3 regions of the Pseudomonas sp. DWP3-1-2 genome follow, and region 3 is predicted to be linked to each of the others. Evidence: predicted binding sites of a transcription regulator. Region 3 holds the regulator's gene; each other region holds the start of a gene.
What was found. Region 3 encodes FliA, which starts transcription of late flagellar genes. Its sites were predicted from a motif close to CTAAAGTTTNNNNNNNNNNNGCCGNTAA; they were not measured.
Positions count from the first base shown of each region.

Region 1 (5,055 bases), on a different contig from region 3:
CACGAGAGTGTAAATGCACAACGGCCCGATCGCTCGGGATAATCAAGGGCACTGCCGGACAACTCAAGCCTGTACCCGCCATACGGGTGTATTTAGCGTCCAGATGGTGTTCGGCACCATGACCCACGTCAGGCAATCGTAAAAAAATCTTCATGCACAACCGGCATCAGTACTCGGCATACGGCCCCCCCCTCTGAAACGCGAAAAGCCGAATCCTTCTTATATATAGAAGGATGCGGCTTTTTGTCGCAGTGCATCCTTCTATATATAGAAGGATGCGACGCTTTGTCGCAGCTTACTCAAGAACAGAGGCTGGACCGAAGAACTCGAAGCGGCTTTGCTTTTCTGGAACACCGGCAAGCTTGAGCTGGCGTTTGATGGCCGCCATGAATCCCTTGGGACCGAGGAAGTACGCATCCAGATCGCGATCCTCTGGCAGCCATTGCTCCAGTTGGGCCTGGTCGAGCAAACCCAAGGCATCGGCCGCTGGACTGACGCCGTCGTCTTCGTCGTAGCAGTAGAAGCGCTTGAGTTGCGGATGACGGGCCGCCAGGTCATCGACCCAACCACGGAAAGCATGCACGCCACCATTGCGCGCGCAGTGGATGAAATGGATCGGACGTGACGTGGCCAGCGCGGATTCGAGCATCGCCAGGGTGGGCGTGATCCCTACCCCGCCGCTGATCAGTACCAGTGGCTTGTCACTGGTCGTGAGCACGAACTCCCCGGACGGCGTGAACACCTGAAGACTGTCACCGATCTGCACCTGATCGTGCAGATAGTTGGACACCTTGCCATGGGGCTCGCGCTTGACACTGATTCGGTACTGCCCTTCGCCGGGGACCGCTGACAGCGAATAGTTGCGACGCATCTCGATGCCGCCGATGAACAACTGCAAGCCCAGGTATTGACCGGGCGTAAACGCCAGAACCGGACCGTCGTCCGCAGGCTTGAGGTAGAACGAAGTGATTTCGTCACTTTCCACCACCTTGGCCGCCAGCTTGAATTCACGGGTCCCGCGCCAGCCGCCTGGAGCCTGGGCCTTTTCATCGTAAACGGCGCGTTCGGCACCGATCAAGATGTCCGCCAGTTGCTGATAGGCGTTACCCCAGGCTTGCAGGACCTCTTCGGTGGCAATGTCCTCACCCAGGACTTCGGCAATGGCGCGCAGCAGACAAGTGCCGACAATCGGGTAGTGCTCGGGAAGGATTTGCAGCGCAACGTGTTTATTGATGATTTTGGCGAGCAAGTCACCCAGTTGCTCCAGCTCATCAATGTGCCGGGCGTACATCAGCAGACCGTTGGCCAGTGCCTTTGGCTGGGCACCGCTGGCCTGGTGGGCCGGGTTGAACAACGGTTGTACTTGAGGATATTCCGACAGCATTTTTTGGTAGAAGTGAGTGGTCAGTGCTTCGCCGCCACTTTCGAGCAGTGGCACGGTGGCTTTGACAATGGCACGATCCGAGGCTTTCAACATGGGTACTCCAGGCACGCAGGGCTTTATTAGATGTACCTTGCTGTATCAGAATTCGTGCCACCTGGTTATCTCAATAAAATCAGTGACCTGGAGTACCAAAGGTCATAATGACAACTTCACTTGAAAGGTCATAATGACTTTAAGCAGTCCTTTTGACTATGAACGCATTACGCGTCATGACAGTGAGCTGTTCGCCTGGAGAGCCACAACGATTTCTGTGTTTTTCGCAGAAAAATCCTAAAGCGAGCGTGTCACAGGTCGATACCCTCCATAGAAAGCTGTTTGCTGCCGATTGCAGCGAGACACCTAAGGCCAGAAGGTTCATATGTCCTCCCAGAACGTCCGCGCAGACTCCCTCTCGCTGCTGTTGTTCACATTGCGCAGCGGCAAGCTGATGGCAATCAACCTGCTTAAGGTCAGCGAAATCATCCCCTGCCCCGCCCTGACCCGGCTGCCTGAATCGCACCCCCACGTCAAAGGCGTGGCAACGTTGCGTGGCGCCGCGTTGTCAGTGATCGATCTCAGTCGCGCCATTGGCGAGCAACCCCTGGTGGACCCGGACGGCGGCTGCCTGATCGTCACGGACGTGAGCCGGTCCAAGCAGGGCCTGCATGTTCAGGCCGTGAGCAAGATCATCCATTGCCTGACCACTGACATCCGCCCGCCGCCCTTTGGCGCTGGCAGCAAATCATTCATCACCGGCGTGACACAGGTTGACGGTGTGTTGGTGCAGGTGCTCGATATCGAGAAAGTCATCCACGCCATCGCACCGGCGCAGATCGTTGTCGATCCGGATGCCTTGACGATGGAAGAGGCCGAATTGCTGGCCGCCGCGCGAATCCTCGTGGTCGATGACAGTCAGGTGGCCCTGCAGCAATCGCTGATTACCCTGCGTAACCTCGGCATCGACTGCCACACGGCCCGCAGCGCCAAGGAAGCGATTGATGTGCTGCTGGAACTGCAAGGTTCGCCCGCGCAAATCAACGTAGTGGTCTCGGATATCGAAATGTCCGAGATGGACGGCTATGCGTTCACGCGAACCTTGCGCGAGACCCCCGATTTCAACGATCTTTATGTGCTCCTGCACACCTCGCTGGACAGCGCGATGAACAGCGAAAAAGCCCAGGCGGCAGGTGCCAATGCCGTACTGACCAAATTCTCGTCCCCTGAGCTGACCAAATGTTTGATCACGGCAGCACGCGCGGTTCACGCCCGTCAGCACTGATCTGGCAGAGCCTGCGCACCCGGCTTCCTGCTCAACCCATCGACCAGTCGGACCGGCATTGCTGGCTGATGCGTCGGGATCTAGGGCCTCAGGAGCGGGTCGATAACCGTGCTCACACCGCGATCCGTGAAGGTTTTTCAATCAGGGACGCGGTGCAGATCCATCAGTTGCTGACCCTGGGTTATCAAAACGGCGGCGGCAGCGTGCCGGCCTATTCAGACTGGTTGCGCGCCTTTGAAAACGATCCCGAGTTCGATCCAGCCCTCTGTTACAGCCTCTGGAATGGCCCGCAACTGGCGGGCGTCATTCAGTGCTGTACCAGCGCGTTTATCAAGGATCTGGTTGTCCATCCACGCGCTCGACGCCAGGGAGTCGGGCTGGCGCTGCTCAATCAAGCGTTCACCACGTTTAGCCTGCGCGGTGAAGGCGCGGTAGACCTCAACGTGATCGAAAATAACCTGGCCGCTCGACGACTCTATGAGAAAGCCGGGATGCGCTATGTGCAGCGTCGGGAAATGACCAGCCCCTGTCTGGCATAATTCTCACCCCGACAATGCCAATGGAAATGGACATGAAACCGTCTAGCGCGTTACTGATCGCCTTGGTCGCCTTCGTCGGCCAGGCCAATGCTTCCAGCACCGATGCCTGGAAAGCACTGGACAAGACCGTGGTGGACAGCTGCATCAAGGCCAGCCAGCTCAAAAGCGTCAAACCTTTGGGCAAGGCAGGCTTCGATGACAGCGTGGGCTATGAGGCCATGATGCTCGAAGGCCGCTACCCCCAGCCTCACATGAAAAATCAGCCGGGCACCGAGCTGTGCCTGTACAACCGCCATAGTAAAAAGGCAACGGTGACGGAGTGGAACACGCTCACCCCAACGCCGAAAAAGTAATCCCCTGCAATGATCTGCCGGCGACGCTCACCGTCGCTGGCGCACTGCTTGCGCGCCACCAGCAACACGCCACCCTCTAACACTTGGCAATCAACGCTTACCCATGGTCTTGCGCGTGCCATGCGGGGCGACGCCAGGGGTTTTGTGGTGGCCGGATTTGTTCGACTGCTGATACCAGGGCTGATCGTTCTTGGTCTGCGCGAAATCCGCAGGCTTGAACGGGAAGCTGAACGCTGGAATCGCCGCCTTCTTTTCGGTGGCCGACTCATCGACGACGGTTTCGGGAGCGGGTGTTTGGTCAGCAGAAGTCATGGAAGGCTCCAGAAATGGGGATTCGGTCGTCGAACGGCCGCGCAGCATACCTGAATCCCTCGTGACCCGCCTGTCGCCTTCCTCACCTCTCATCGGCTGACGCTATTTATAAAACAAATCCACCATCACCTCCGCTTCGAACGGCCCGGCTTTGGGGGCTGAGGTTTGCCACACCAATTCTGCGTTGAAGCCGACACTCGCGGTTTGCGTGTCCCCGAGCATATCGGCCAGATGGAACGGCTCGTTGTACCGCAGGATCGTGCCGCCCAGACCATTGACGATACGAATACCTACCCCGTTATTGGCCGCCGGAACCAGGAAATCCCCGGACACTGTTCCCGTGACGGCCCTGAAACGCGCCCCGAGGCTGAAGGGTGAATCACAGGATCGCCGGGTGGTCAGGTAAAACGGTCGGCGATCAATGACGTTGCCTACTCCCACGCGCGCAATGGCAATGGTGCCGAACTCGACAGTCTCCGGCACGACCTGTAACTGGGCGTCACACGCCACAAAGCGCAGCCCGGACAAGTTGTTGATCAGGTAACTGAACGTGTGGCCAGGCAGTGGATTGGGCCCGGAAAGGCTGTCGAGCTGGAAGAGCCGATAGTCCTGCAAGTCACTGGCTACCCCGGACGGTGGGGTCGGCCCGAATTTCTGGATGAACACCGAAAATCCCAGATTGAAAATCGCCTTGGGGCAAGCATCGATATCGGCCTCTGCCTCATGGCACACCGGCAAAAACTGACCGGTAGCGATCCGACCGCCGCTTTGCAGATAATCCACGCCGCCCAGCGTCAAGCCTGCGCGAATGCCCTGGCCGATCTGCAGATTGTCGGGGTTCAGGTAAACGAAGATTTCTTCCTGAACCCCAGGTGTACCGTCCTTGGCGCATTCGACATGGATGTCGTGACGCGGCGAACGCCAGACAATGTCGCCATCGGGCAGCGTGGCGGCAATCGCCACGCTGCTGTCCAGATCGTCGCGAATCAGCGTCTGGCCTGAGCCCTGGGTTTTGCACACCAGAGCGAAGCAGCTGGCCGGGCTCAACAACACGGCCACGAACAACAGCTGACACCAGCGAGGGCGTTGGGGAGTATTCATGGTCAGCATTCCTTTAGCGGTTGAGGAACTGGATTGAGCAAACGAGCG
Region 1 covers NZ_JAFCTZ010000003.1:241,663-246,717, reverse strand. Annotated here, with positions in the region: gene hmpA (NO-inducible flavohemoprotein) at 296-1,477, opposite strand; gene ACP7B0_RS10035 (chemotaxis protein CheW) at 1,803-2,702, shown strand; gene ACP7B0_RS10030 (GNAT family N-acetyltransferase) at 2,657-3,241, shown strand; gene ACP7B0_RS10025 (hypothetical protein) at 3,274-3,594, shown strand; gene ACP7B0_RS10020 (hypothetical protein) at 3,685-3,906, opposite strand; gene ACP7B0_RS10015 (fimbrial protein) at 4,009-5,007, opposite strand; gene ACP7B0_RS10010 (fimbrial biogenesis chaperone) at 5,010-5,055, opposite strand, start outside.
Region 1: ACP7B0_RS10035 (chemotaxis protein CheW) is a predicted target of FliA. The motif match lies at 1,715-1,742, and genes of this name have one in related genera.

Region 2 (5,055 bases), on a different contig from region 3:
CTGTTGAATAATAAGTGAAAATAAATAGGAATAAGAATGTTTGTGTTCCGCATCTTGGTGCTAAGCGCTTGAATTACAGGCATAAAAAAACCGGACACAAGGTCCGGTTCGTTAAATATGTTTGATCAGGCGGCGGAAAATTCTGCTGGATAAGCCAGCGATGCCTGGCTGCTTTGCAGTTCAGTCAAGGTATTACGCACCACTTCCTTGGCAAGGCAGGCGCATTTCCCACACTGACTGGCAACACCCAGGGTCTGGCGGACGTCTCTATAACTGCAGCAACCTTCGAAAATCGCATCTCGGATTTGACCGTCAGTAACACCTTGGCAGAGGCAGACATACATAAGTGAGAACCGTCGCTGTTCATTGCTCGATGCGGGGGATACTAATGTTAATGAGAATGCTTGTCAAAACTCTTTGGGGTGGATTCTTTTTACGGCCGATGGGCGGTAAAGGGGGCTGTCTGATTTTGATTTGAATGAAAGCGACTTTTCTGCGGGACCGGCTTCAGCCTGGAAAACGCTGTCACAGTCACTGCATTCTCGCCGCCGGAAGTTCCGCTTTCCCGGCTAAAAAACCGCTTCAAAAAAAACCGGCCACAATCGGACCGGTCTTGATTTGATTCGCCCAGGGGGCGACTCAATCGTTGAAGTCTTCCCAGCCGCCCATCTGCTTCCAGCGGTTGACGATGCCGCAGAACAGGTCTGCCGTCTTTTCGGTGTCGTAGCGGGCCGAGTGCGCCTCGCGACCATCAAAGTCGATTCCCGCCGCCTGACAGGCTTTGGCTAGCACGGTCTGGCCGTAAGCAAGCCCGGCCAGCGTTGCGGTATCAAAGCTGGAAAACGGGTGGAAGGGATTGCGCTTCATGTCCAGCCGCGTGACAGCGGCGTTGAGGAAGCCCAGGTCGAAACTGGCGTTGTGCCCCACCAATACCGCACGTTTGCAGCCATTGGCCTTGAGCGCCTTGCGGACCCCACGGAAAATGTCGGTCAGTGCGGTTTCTTCGCTGACGGCCATGCGCAATGGGTGGTCGAGCTTGATGCCGGTGAACTCCAGCGCTGCCGCTTCGATGTTCGCGCCCTCGAAAGGCTCGACCCGAAAGAAATAGGTGTGCTCCGGGAACACGAAACCGTGTTCGTCCATGCCAATGGTGACCGCTGCGATTTCCAGCAGGGCATCGGTGGCACAGTTGAAACCACCGGTTTCAACATCGATGACGACAGGCAGATAGCCACGGAAACGGGCCGCCATCGGGTGACGCGAACCGCCTCCACCGTGACCTTCCTGTTCGTCGTCGAAATGATCTTCACTCACGTGTGTGTCTCCAGCAGGCGCCAGCGCAGTTTTTCACCGGCGCGCAGCGGAATTACGGACAGCTCGCCAAACGGCAGGCTGGTGGGCGCGGTCCATTCGTCACGGACCAGCGTGATGGTGTCTTGGTGAACGGGCAGGCCATAAAATGCCGGACCGTGGAGGCTCGCGAAGCCCTCCAGTTTGTCCAGGGCATTGCGCTGCTCGAAAGCCTCGGCATACAGCTCGATCGCCGCGTAAGCGGTATAGCAACCGGCGCATCCGCAGGCGGCTTCCTTGGCGTGCTGGGCATGGGGTGCCGAGTCAGTGCCCAGAAAGAACTTCACGCTGCCGCTGGTGGCGGCGTCGAGCAACGCGCTCTGATGCGTGTTGCGCTTGAGAATCGGCAGGCAGTAGAAGTGCGGGCGGATGCCGCCAACCAGCATGTGATTGCGGTTGTAGAGCAAATGGTGCGCCGTAATCGTTGCACCCACGTTCGCGGAGGCCTGATTGACGAACTGTACGGCTTCGCTCGTGGTGATGTGTTCAAACACCACTTTAAGCGTCGGGAAGCGTTCGACGACCCGGGTCAGTTGCTCGTCGATGAACATCTTCTCGCGATCAAAGACATCGATCTCGCCCCGGGTCACTTCGCCGTGGACCAACAGCGGCATGCCGACTTCGGCCATGGCCTCGAGTGCCGGGAAAATCTTGTCGATGCTGGTAACACCGGAATCTGAATTGGTGGTCGCTCCGGCCGGATACAGCTTGGCGGCATGGACGAAACCACACGCCTTGGCTGCGCGGATATCGTCCGGCTGGGTCAGGTCGGTCAGGTAAAGCACCATCAGGGGTTCGAAACGGCTGCCAGCGGGACGCGCTGCGAGGATGCGCTGGCGATAGGCGTCAGCTTCCTGTGCGTTGCGTACGGGTGGCACCAGGTTAGGCATGATGATTGCGCGGCCAAAAGTGCGCGCAACGTCAGCAACGGTGTGAGGCAAAACAGCTCCATCGCGGAGGTGTATGTGCCAGTCGTCGGGACGCAGAAGGGTCAGGCGGTCGGACATTGGGAATTCCAGGCGGGTCAAACTCGCTGGGAATGCTACCGGAAAAGACTCTCTCAGGCACTCGCTATCAAGTTTTGTAGGAAGTAACCGATAGCCCGTTGCAGGAAGAAATTCTTTTGGTAACGCCGTATTTTTTTGTGGAGCCTCCCGTGCGCCAGCGATATCTAGCCTTGCTCAGTCTTTTCGCCAGCCTGCCGGCGATGGCGATTACTTTCCAGACGCGTCTGGAAAGTGTGGAGTGGAAGGTTGAAGGCGATCAGTTCGAGTGTCGCCTGAGCCAGCCCATCACCGACTTCGGTGCGGGCGAGTTCGTGCGTCGGGCGGGTGAGCAGGCAATCTTCCGCATCAAGGCATCCGGAACAATCATGGGTGCGGGTTCGGCGACATTGTTGGCTGCCGCCGCGCCGTGGCAGCCAGGGCGTGGCGATATCAATCTCGGCTCGGTTAGCGTCAGCACCGGCGGATTTCCCTTCAGCAGTTCTCAAGTGCAGGCCGGACGCCTGATCAACGGTTTGCTGGACGGGCGCAGCCCGCTCATTCGGCATTACGCCCGGGACGGCGGCACCATGGAAGTGCGCTTGCTGCCGGCCAAGTTCAACAAGGCGTTCAGTGACTATCAACTGTGTGTCACCAAACTGCTGCCGATGAACTTCGAGCAAGTGAAGCAAACCCAGGTCGGCTTTCCCGGTGGCGGCATAGAGCTGGACGCCAAGGCCAAATCGACACTGCAGACGATTGTGGCCTATCTGAAGGCTGATCCGTCGGTCAATCAGATCGAGCTTGATGGTCATTCCGATAACAGCGGCAATCGCCTGACCAATCGCGACCTTTCCCGGCGTCGTGCACTGGCGGTGATGGACTTCCTCAAGGCTCAGGGCATTCCCGAGGAGCAGATTACGCTGCGCTTCCATGGCGAGCGCTATCCGTTGGCGCCTAACACCAACAACGCCAACCGCGCCCGCAACCGCCGGGTGAACATCCATCTGGATCGCGTGGCTCCTGAAGAGAAGCCTGCCCCCGTCGCCTCCGCGGGCGATGCAGCGAGAACGTCCTGAGCCGCTGACAGTCGTCGCGCGCTCGACATAAACTGTCGCTTCATCGTCTGAAGCTGTCGCGCTACTGTAAATCATTGCCCATGAGCGGTAGAATCCCCGGTTTTCCGTACAACCCGGTGGAGTGAAGGCATGGCGGACGTTAACAAGGTAGTTCTCGCGTATTCCGGTGGCCTGGATACTTCGGTAATCCTCAAGTGGCTGCAAGATACGTACAACTGCGAAGTGGTGACTTTTACCGCTGACCTGGGTCAGGGCGAAGAAGTCGAGCCCGCACGTGCCAAGGCTAAAGCCATGGGCGTGAAAGAAATCTACATCGACGATCTGCGCGAAGAATTCGTGCGCGATTTCGTATACCCGATGTTCCGCGCCAATACCGTTTATGAAGGCGAGTATCTGCTGGGCACTTCCATCGCCCGCCCGCTGATTGCCAAGCGTTTGATCGAGATCGCCAACGAAACCGGTGCCGATGCCATTTCCCACGGCGCTACCGGTAAAGGCAACGATCAGGTGCGTTTCGAACTGGGCGCCTATGCGCTCAAGCCCGGTGTGAAAGTGATTGCCCCTTGGCGTGAGTGGGACCTGCTGTCCCGTGAAAAGCTGATGGACTACGCTGAAAAGCACGGCATTCCTATCGAGCGTCACGGCAAGAAAAAGTCGCCGTATTCCATGGATGCCAACCTGCTGCACATTTCTTATGAAGGCGGCGTTCTGGAAGACACCTGGACCGAGCACGAAGAAGACATGTGGCGTTGGACCAAGTCCCCTGAGGACGCACCGAACGTTGCGACCTATCTGGAACTGACCTACCGCAATGGCGACATCGTGGCGCTGGACGGCGTTGAAATGACACCGGCCACTGTTCTGGCAACCTTGAACCGCATTGGCGGGGAAAACGGCATCGGTCGTCTGGACATCGTGGAAAACCGCTACGTCGGCATGAAGTCCCGCGGCTGCTACGAAACCCCGGGCGGCACCATCATGCTGCGCGCTCACCGCGCCATCGAGTCGATTACTCTGGATCGTGAAGTCGCTCACTTGAAAGACGAGTTGATGCCCAAGTACGCCAGCCTGATCTACACCGGCTACTGGTGGAGCCCTGAGCGTCTGATGCTGCAACAGATGATCGATGCGTCCCAGGCTCACGTGAACGGTGTGGTGCGTCTGAAGCTGTATAAAGGCAACGTGATCGTAACGGGCCGTAAATCTGACGAATCGTTGTTCGATGCCAACATCGCCACATTCGAAGATGATGCCGGCGCCTATGATCAGGCCGATGCAGCAGGTTTCATCAAGCTCAATGCGCTGCGCATGCGGATCGCTGCCAACAAGGGCAGAAAGCTGTTCTGATCTGACGCGGAAAAATGCAGCACCCTCGCAGGTGCTGCATTTCAAATTCATGGCTGAGTGTTGATTCATCTGCTCAGGCTTGTTTACCCGTTTTGCGGCGCGAACTATTGGTTTTCTTGCGTGCGGTTCCTCCATAGGCAGAACGTTGCTCCTGAGCCTGCAAGCCGCCCATGAGCCCGGGTCCGATAAGCGCCAGCAGGTCTTCGGTTTTCTTGCTGTAACGCTTTAGCAAGGTCATCAGCTTTTTCTCGAATTCCAGCTCCTTGATGAGATCGGCGTTATTTTTGAGTGCTTCA
Region 2 covers NZ_JAFCTZ010000002.1:365,060-370,114, forward strand. Annotated here, with positions in the region: gene ACP7B0_RS07505 (bacterioferritin-associated ferredoxin) at 126-344, opposite strand; gene rnt (ribonuclease T) at 640-1,314, opposite strand; gene pyrC (dihydroorotase) at 1,311-2,357, opposite strand; gene ACP7B0_RS07520 (flagellar protein MotY) at 2,507-3,412, shown strand; gene ACP7B0_RS07525 (argininosuccinate synthase) at 3,542-4,759, shown strand; gene ACP7B0_RS07530 (hypothetical protein) at 4,833-5,055, opposite strand, start outside.
Region 2: ACP7B0_RS07520 (flagellar protein MotY) is a predicted target of FliA. The motif match lies at 2,424-2,451, and genes of this name have one in related genera.

Region 3 (5,055 bases):
GCCTTGGACATGGCCTCGTCGCCGTTATTGAGCCCCAGGCGCACCAGACGGTTACGCACCAGCACCAGTTCGCCGACCATATTCATGATCTCGTCCAGACGCGCCGTGTCGACCCGAACGGTGGTTTCGGCCTCGGAAGCCGGCTTGTCAGGGGCCGCCGCGGCCGGAGCCCTGGCTGGTGCAGGCGCCGCAGCCTTGGCCGGCGCTGGAGCGGGAGCTGGCTTGGCTGCCGCAGCAGGAACATCGGGCTTGGCCGCAGCAGGCGCCGGAGCCGGTTTGGCAGCTACCGCCGCGACGGAGGCCGCCGCTACCGCTTCAGGCTCGAACTTGCCTTTACCGTGCAGTTGATCCAACAGGTCTTCGAATTCGTTGTCGGTGATTTCGTTGCTCGCGGAGGCAGCCGGGCTGGCCGCAGGCGCTGCAACGGCCGCAACAGGCGCGGGCGTTGCCGCCGCACCCGCGTCGAATGAGCCCTTGCCGTGCAACTGATCCAGCAAGGCTTCGAACTCGTCGTCAGTGATTTCGTTGCTGGCCGATGCACCGGCGCTGGCCGCCGGGGCCGAGACCGAAGGGGAAGCAGCGGCGGGAGCCGCAACGGCGTCAGGCGCGAACTGGCCTTTGCCATGCAACTGGTCAAGCAACGATTCAAATTCCTGGTCGCTGATCTCGTCGCTGGCCGATGCAGCGGCGGGCGCTGTGACCGGTACAGGAGGAGCACTGCCGGATTCGGCGGCCTGAGCCTTGACCGCATTGAGCGAGTCCAGCAGCAGTTCGAATTCGTTGTCGGTAATTTCGTCAGACGCAGGTTCGGCGGGAGCCTGTTCGACCGGCGCCGGCGCTGCGGCCGCCTCGTCTGCAGAAGCCGGCTCGGCCAGACGCGCCAGTGCCTCCAGCAACTCAGGCGTGGCTGGCGTGACGTCGGTCCGTTCGCGAACCTGGCTGAACATGCCGTTGACCGCATCCAGCGCTTCAAGGACCACGTCCATCAACTCGGAGTCGACGCGACGTTCGCCCTTGCGCAGGATGTCGAAAACGTTTTCGGCGATATGGCAGCACTCCACCAGCTCATGGAGCTGGAGGAAGCCGGCGCCGCCTTTTACAGTGTGAAAACCGCGAAAAATTGCATTAAGCAAGTCTGCATCATCAGGTCGGCTTTCCAGCTCGACCAGCTGCTCGGACAACTGCTCTAGAATTTCGCCGGCCTCTACCAGAAAATCCTGAAGGATTTCTTCATCGGCGCCGAAGCTCATTGGGGTGCTCCCTAAAATTAACCGTCAACAGACTTAGAAGCCCAGGCTCGATAGCAGATCGTCTACATCGTCCTGTCCGGACACAACGTCTACTCGTTTATCGGCATGAATCTGCGGACCTTCACCCTGAGAGAGACCTTTTTGTGGATCTTTTTCTGCGAGGATGGCTGCATCGTCATGTTCGATGCCTGCGAAGCGATCGACTTGACTGGCCATGAGCACCAATTTGAGCAGATTGCTTTCTACTTCAGTGACCAACTGCGTGACGCGCTTGATGACCTGACCGGTAAGGTCCTGGTAATCCTGAGCCAGCAGAATGTCATTGAGGTGGGTGGCCACCTCATGGGTTTCCTGCTCGCTGCGCGTCAGGAAACCGTCAACCCGTTTGGCCAGCTCACGAAACTCTTCAGCGCCGATTTCACGGCGCATGAAACGTCCCCAGTCCTCGCTCAACGCCTTGGCGTCGGTGCTCAGGCCGTTCATCAGCGGCGTGCTTTGCTCGACCAGATCCATGGTCCGGTTGGCAGCGTTTTCCGTGAGTTTGACAACATACGACAAGCGCTCAGTCGCGTCCGTGATCTGGGACACTTCTTCGGCCTGGGGCATGTTCGGGTCAATCTGGAAATTGACGATTGCACTGTGCAGCTCGCGGGTAAGCTTGCCGACCTCGCGATACAAGCCTCGATCACGAGTCTGGTTCAGCTCATGGATCAATTGCACGGCATCGCCGAAACGGCCTTTTTCGAGGCTCGCTACCAGTTCTGTCGCGTGCTTTTTGAGGGTCGACTCAAAGTCGCCCATTGATGACTCTTTATGCTCCATAGCGCCCTCGCGGCAAACATCAGCTATTGACGCGCTCGAAGATCTTTTCGATCTTTTCTTTCAGCACTTGAGCCGTAAATGGCTTCACAACATAACCGTTAACACCGGCCTGGGCCGCTTCGATGATCTGGTCACGCTTGGCTTCGGCCGTGACCATCAGCACCGGTAGGTGCTTGAGTCGTTCGTCGGCGCGCACCTGGCGCAGCAGGTCGATGCCGGACATGCCAGGCATGTTCCAGTCAGTCACCAGAAAATCAAATGAACCGCTCTGCAACATTGGCAGCGCAGTGATTCCATCATCGGCTTCGGAAGTATTGGTGAATCCCAAATCCCGCAACAGGTTTTTTATGATCCGCCGCATCGTTGAGAAGTCATCAACGATGAGGATTTTCATGTTCTTGTCCAATTCGACCTCCAAGCAGTCTTTAACGCGTTCAGCACCTGAACGCGCTGTTCAATCAATACCGGCACAGCTCACATCGGCTGCACTAAAACGACGACGGGCTTGGTAAATCAACATTCAAGGAACCGGGCAGAAATCGGCGATCGACAGAAAGGCAAAACCCTTCCGACAGCACGCATCACTCACGCAAGACCGGTTCCCGCCTTGTCCATCTCTTCCCAAACAACGCTTTGCACAGCCGGCGTCCACGAACAGCGCATCCACAAGAACGCGCCATACCTGTCAACGCGCTCGCCATTCCCCCAAACGCCCTCGCAAACGAGCTGCGCACTGGCTGTGTAACTGGCTGACTCGCGATTCGCTAACCCCCAGGACCTCACCGATTTCCTTGAGGTTGAGCTCCTCGTCGTAATACAGCGCCAAGACCAGTCGCTCACGCTCCGGAAGATTGGCAATCGCATCCGCCAATGCGGCCTGGAAACGCTCATCTTCCAGATCCCGCGAGGGCTCAAGCGACCCGCTTGCGCCGTCCTCGTGCAGACCTTCATGTTCGCCGTCCTGCAAAAGGTCGTCGAAACTGAACAGCCGGCTGCCCAAGGTATCGTTCAGAATCCCGTAATAATCATCGAGACTCAATTGGAGTTCGGCCGCAACTTCATGATCTTTAGCGTCACGACCCGTTTTAGCTTCAATTGAGCGAATTGCGTCACTGACCATGCGCGTATTGCGGTGAACCGAACGTGGCGCCCAATCCCCTTTACGCACCTCATCAAGCATCGCACCCCGGATACGAATACCCGCATAGGTTTCGAAGCTCGCGCCCTTGGTGCAGTCGTATTTGGTGGAGACCTCAAGCAGCCCGATCATCCCAGCCTGGATCAAGTCTTCGACCTGAACGCTGGCCGGCAGACGCGCCAGCAAGTGATAGGCGATACGCTTGACCAGCGGCGCGTAGCGCTCGATCAGTTCGTACTGCGAGTTCTTGGAAGCTTTGCTGTACATCTGGTAGCCGCTGGCTGTCATTGGACAGGCCCCGCAAATGTCTGGTGGACAAGTCGCTCGACGAAAAACTCAAGATGACCGCGGGGGTTGGCCGGCAACGGCCAGGTGTCGACTTTCTGCGCGATCGCCTTGAAGGCCAGGGAGCATTTGGAGCGCGGGAAGGCTTCATAAACGGCCCGCTGCTTCTGCACAGCCTTGCGCACACACTCATCGTAAGGGACGGCGCCCACGTACTGCAGGGCAACGTCCAGAAAACGGTCTGTCACTTTGGTCAGCTTGGCAAACAGATTGCGACCTTCCTGCGGGCTCTGAGCCATGTTGGCCAGGACGCGGAAGCGGTTCATGCCGTAATCGCGGTTAAGCAGTTTGATCAAGGCGTAGGCGTCAGTGATCGACGTGGGTTCATCGCACACCACCAACAGCACTTCCTGAGCGGCGCGCACGAAGCTCACCACCGATTCGCCAATACCTGCGGCCGTGTCAATGACCAGCACGTCCAGGTTATCGCCGATGTCGCTGAAGGCCTGGATCAGACCGGCATGCTGCGCCGGGGTCAGGTGCACCATGCTCTGGGTACCGGAAGCGGCCGGCACGATGCGGATCCCGCCAGGCCCCTGAAGGAGCACATCGCGCAATTCGCAACGGCCTTCAATCACATCGGCAAGGGTTCGCTTGGGCGTCAGACCCAGCAGCACGTCGACATTGGCCAGGCCAAGGTCGGCGTCCAGCAGCATGACGCGCCGGCCAAGCTCAGCCAAGGCCAGCGATAGATTCACTGACACGTTAGTCTTACCGACGCCACCTTTGCCGCCGGTCACCGCGATCACCTGTACGGGATGCATGCTACCCATGTTTATTCATTACCTTGTCTTGCGTAGACCGAAGCCACATTGGCGGCTGCACGTTCGCTTCGGAACAATGCGTGGCAGACCATCGATGCAGGTAAATTTCAGTAGTTCGTTTCACCTAACCCACCCGCTTGCTTGGGTTGTGGTAAAGGTCGGCGAACATATCCGCCATCGCTTCTTCGCTCGGTTCTTCCTGCATCTGCACATTGACCGCACGGGAGACCAGTTGGTGCCTGCGAGGAAGGTGTAAATCATCAGGAATACGCGGCCCGTCAGTCAGGTAGGCCACGGGAAGTTCATGACTGATCGCCAGACTGAGTACTTCACCCAGGCTCGCGGTTTCGTCCAGCTTGGTCAGGATGCACCCGGCCAGACCGCAACGCTTGTAACTGTGGTAGGCAGCGGTCAGCACTTGCTTCTGACTGGTCGTTGCCAACACCAGGTAATTGCGTGCCTTGATGCCACGCCCGGCCAGACTTTCGAGCTGCATGCGCAGGGCCGGGTCGCTGGCTTGCAGGCCGGCGGTGTCAATCAGCACGACGCGCTTGCGCAGCAGCGGATCCAGGGCCTGAGCCAGAGACTGGCCCGGGTCGACATGGGTCACCGGCACGTTGAGGATGCGGCCCAGCGTCTTGAGCTGTTCCTGGGCACCGATGCGAAAGCTGTCCATGCTGACCAGCGCGATGTTCTGCGCGCCGTACTTCAACACATAGCGCGCCGCCAGTTTGGC
Region 3 covers NZ_JAFCTZ010000005.1:242,501-247,555, forward strand. Annotated here, with positions in the region: gene ACP7B0_RS14540 (chemotaxis protein CheA) at 1-1,250, opposite strand, end outside; gene ACP7B0_RS14545 (protein phosphatase CheZ) at 1,284-2,072, opposite strand; gene ACP7B0_RS14550 (chemotaxis response regulator CheY) at 2,092-2,466, opposite strand; gene fliA (RNA polymerase sigma factor FliA) at 2,758-3,498, opposite strand; gene fleN (flagellar synthesis regulator FleN) at 3,495-4,328, opposite strand; gene flhF (flagellar biosynthesis protein FlhF) at 4,444-5,055, opposite strand, start outside.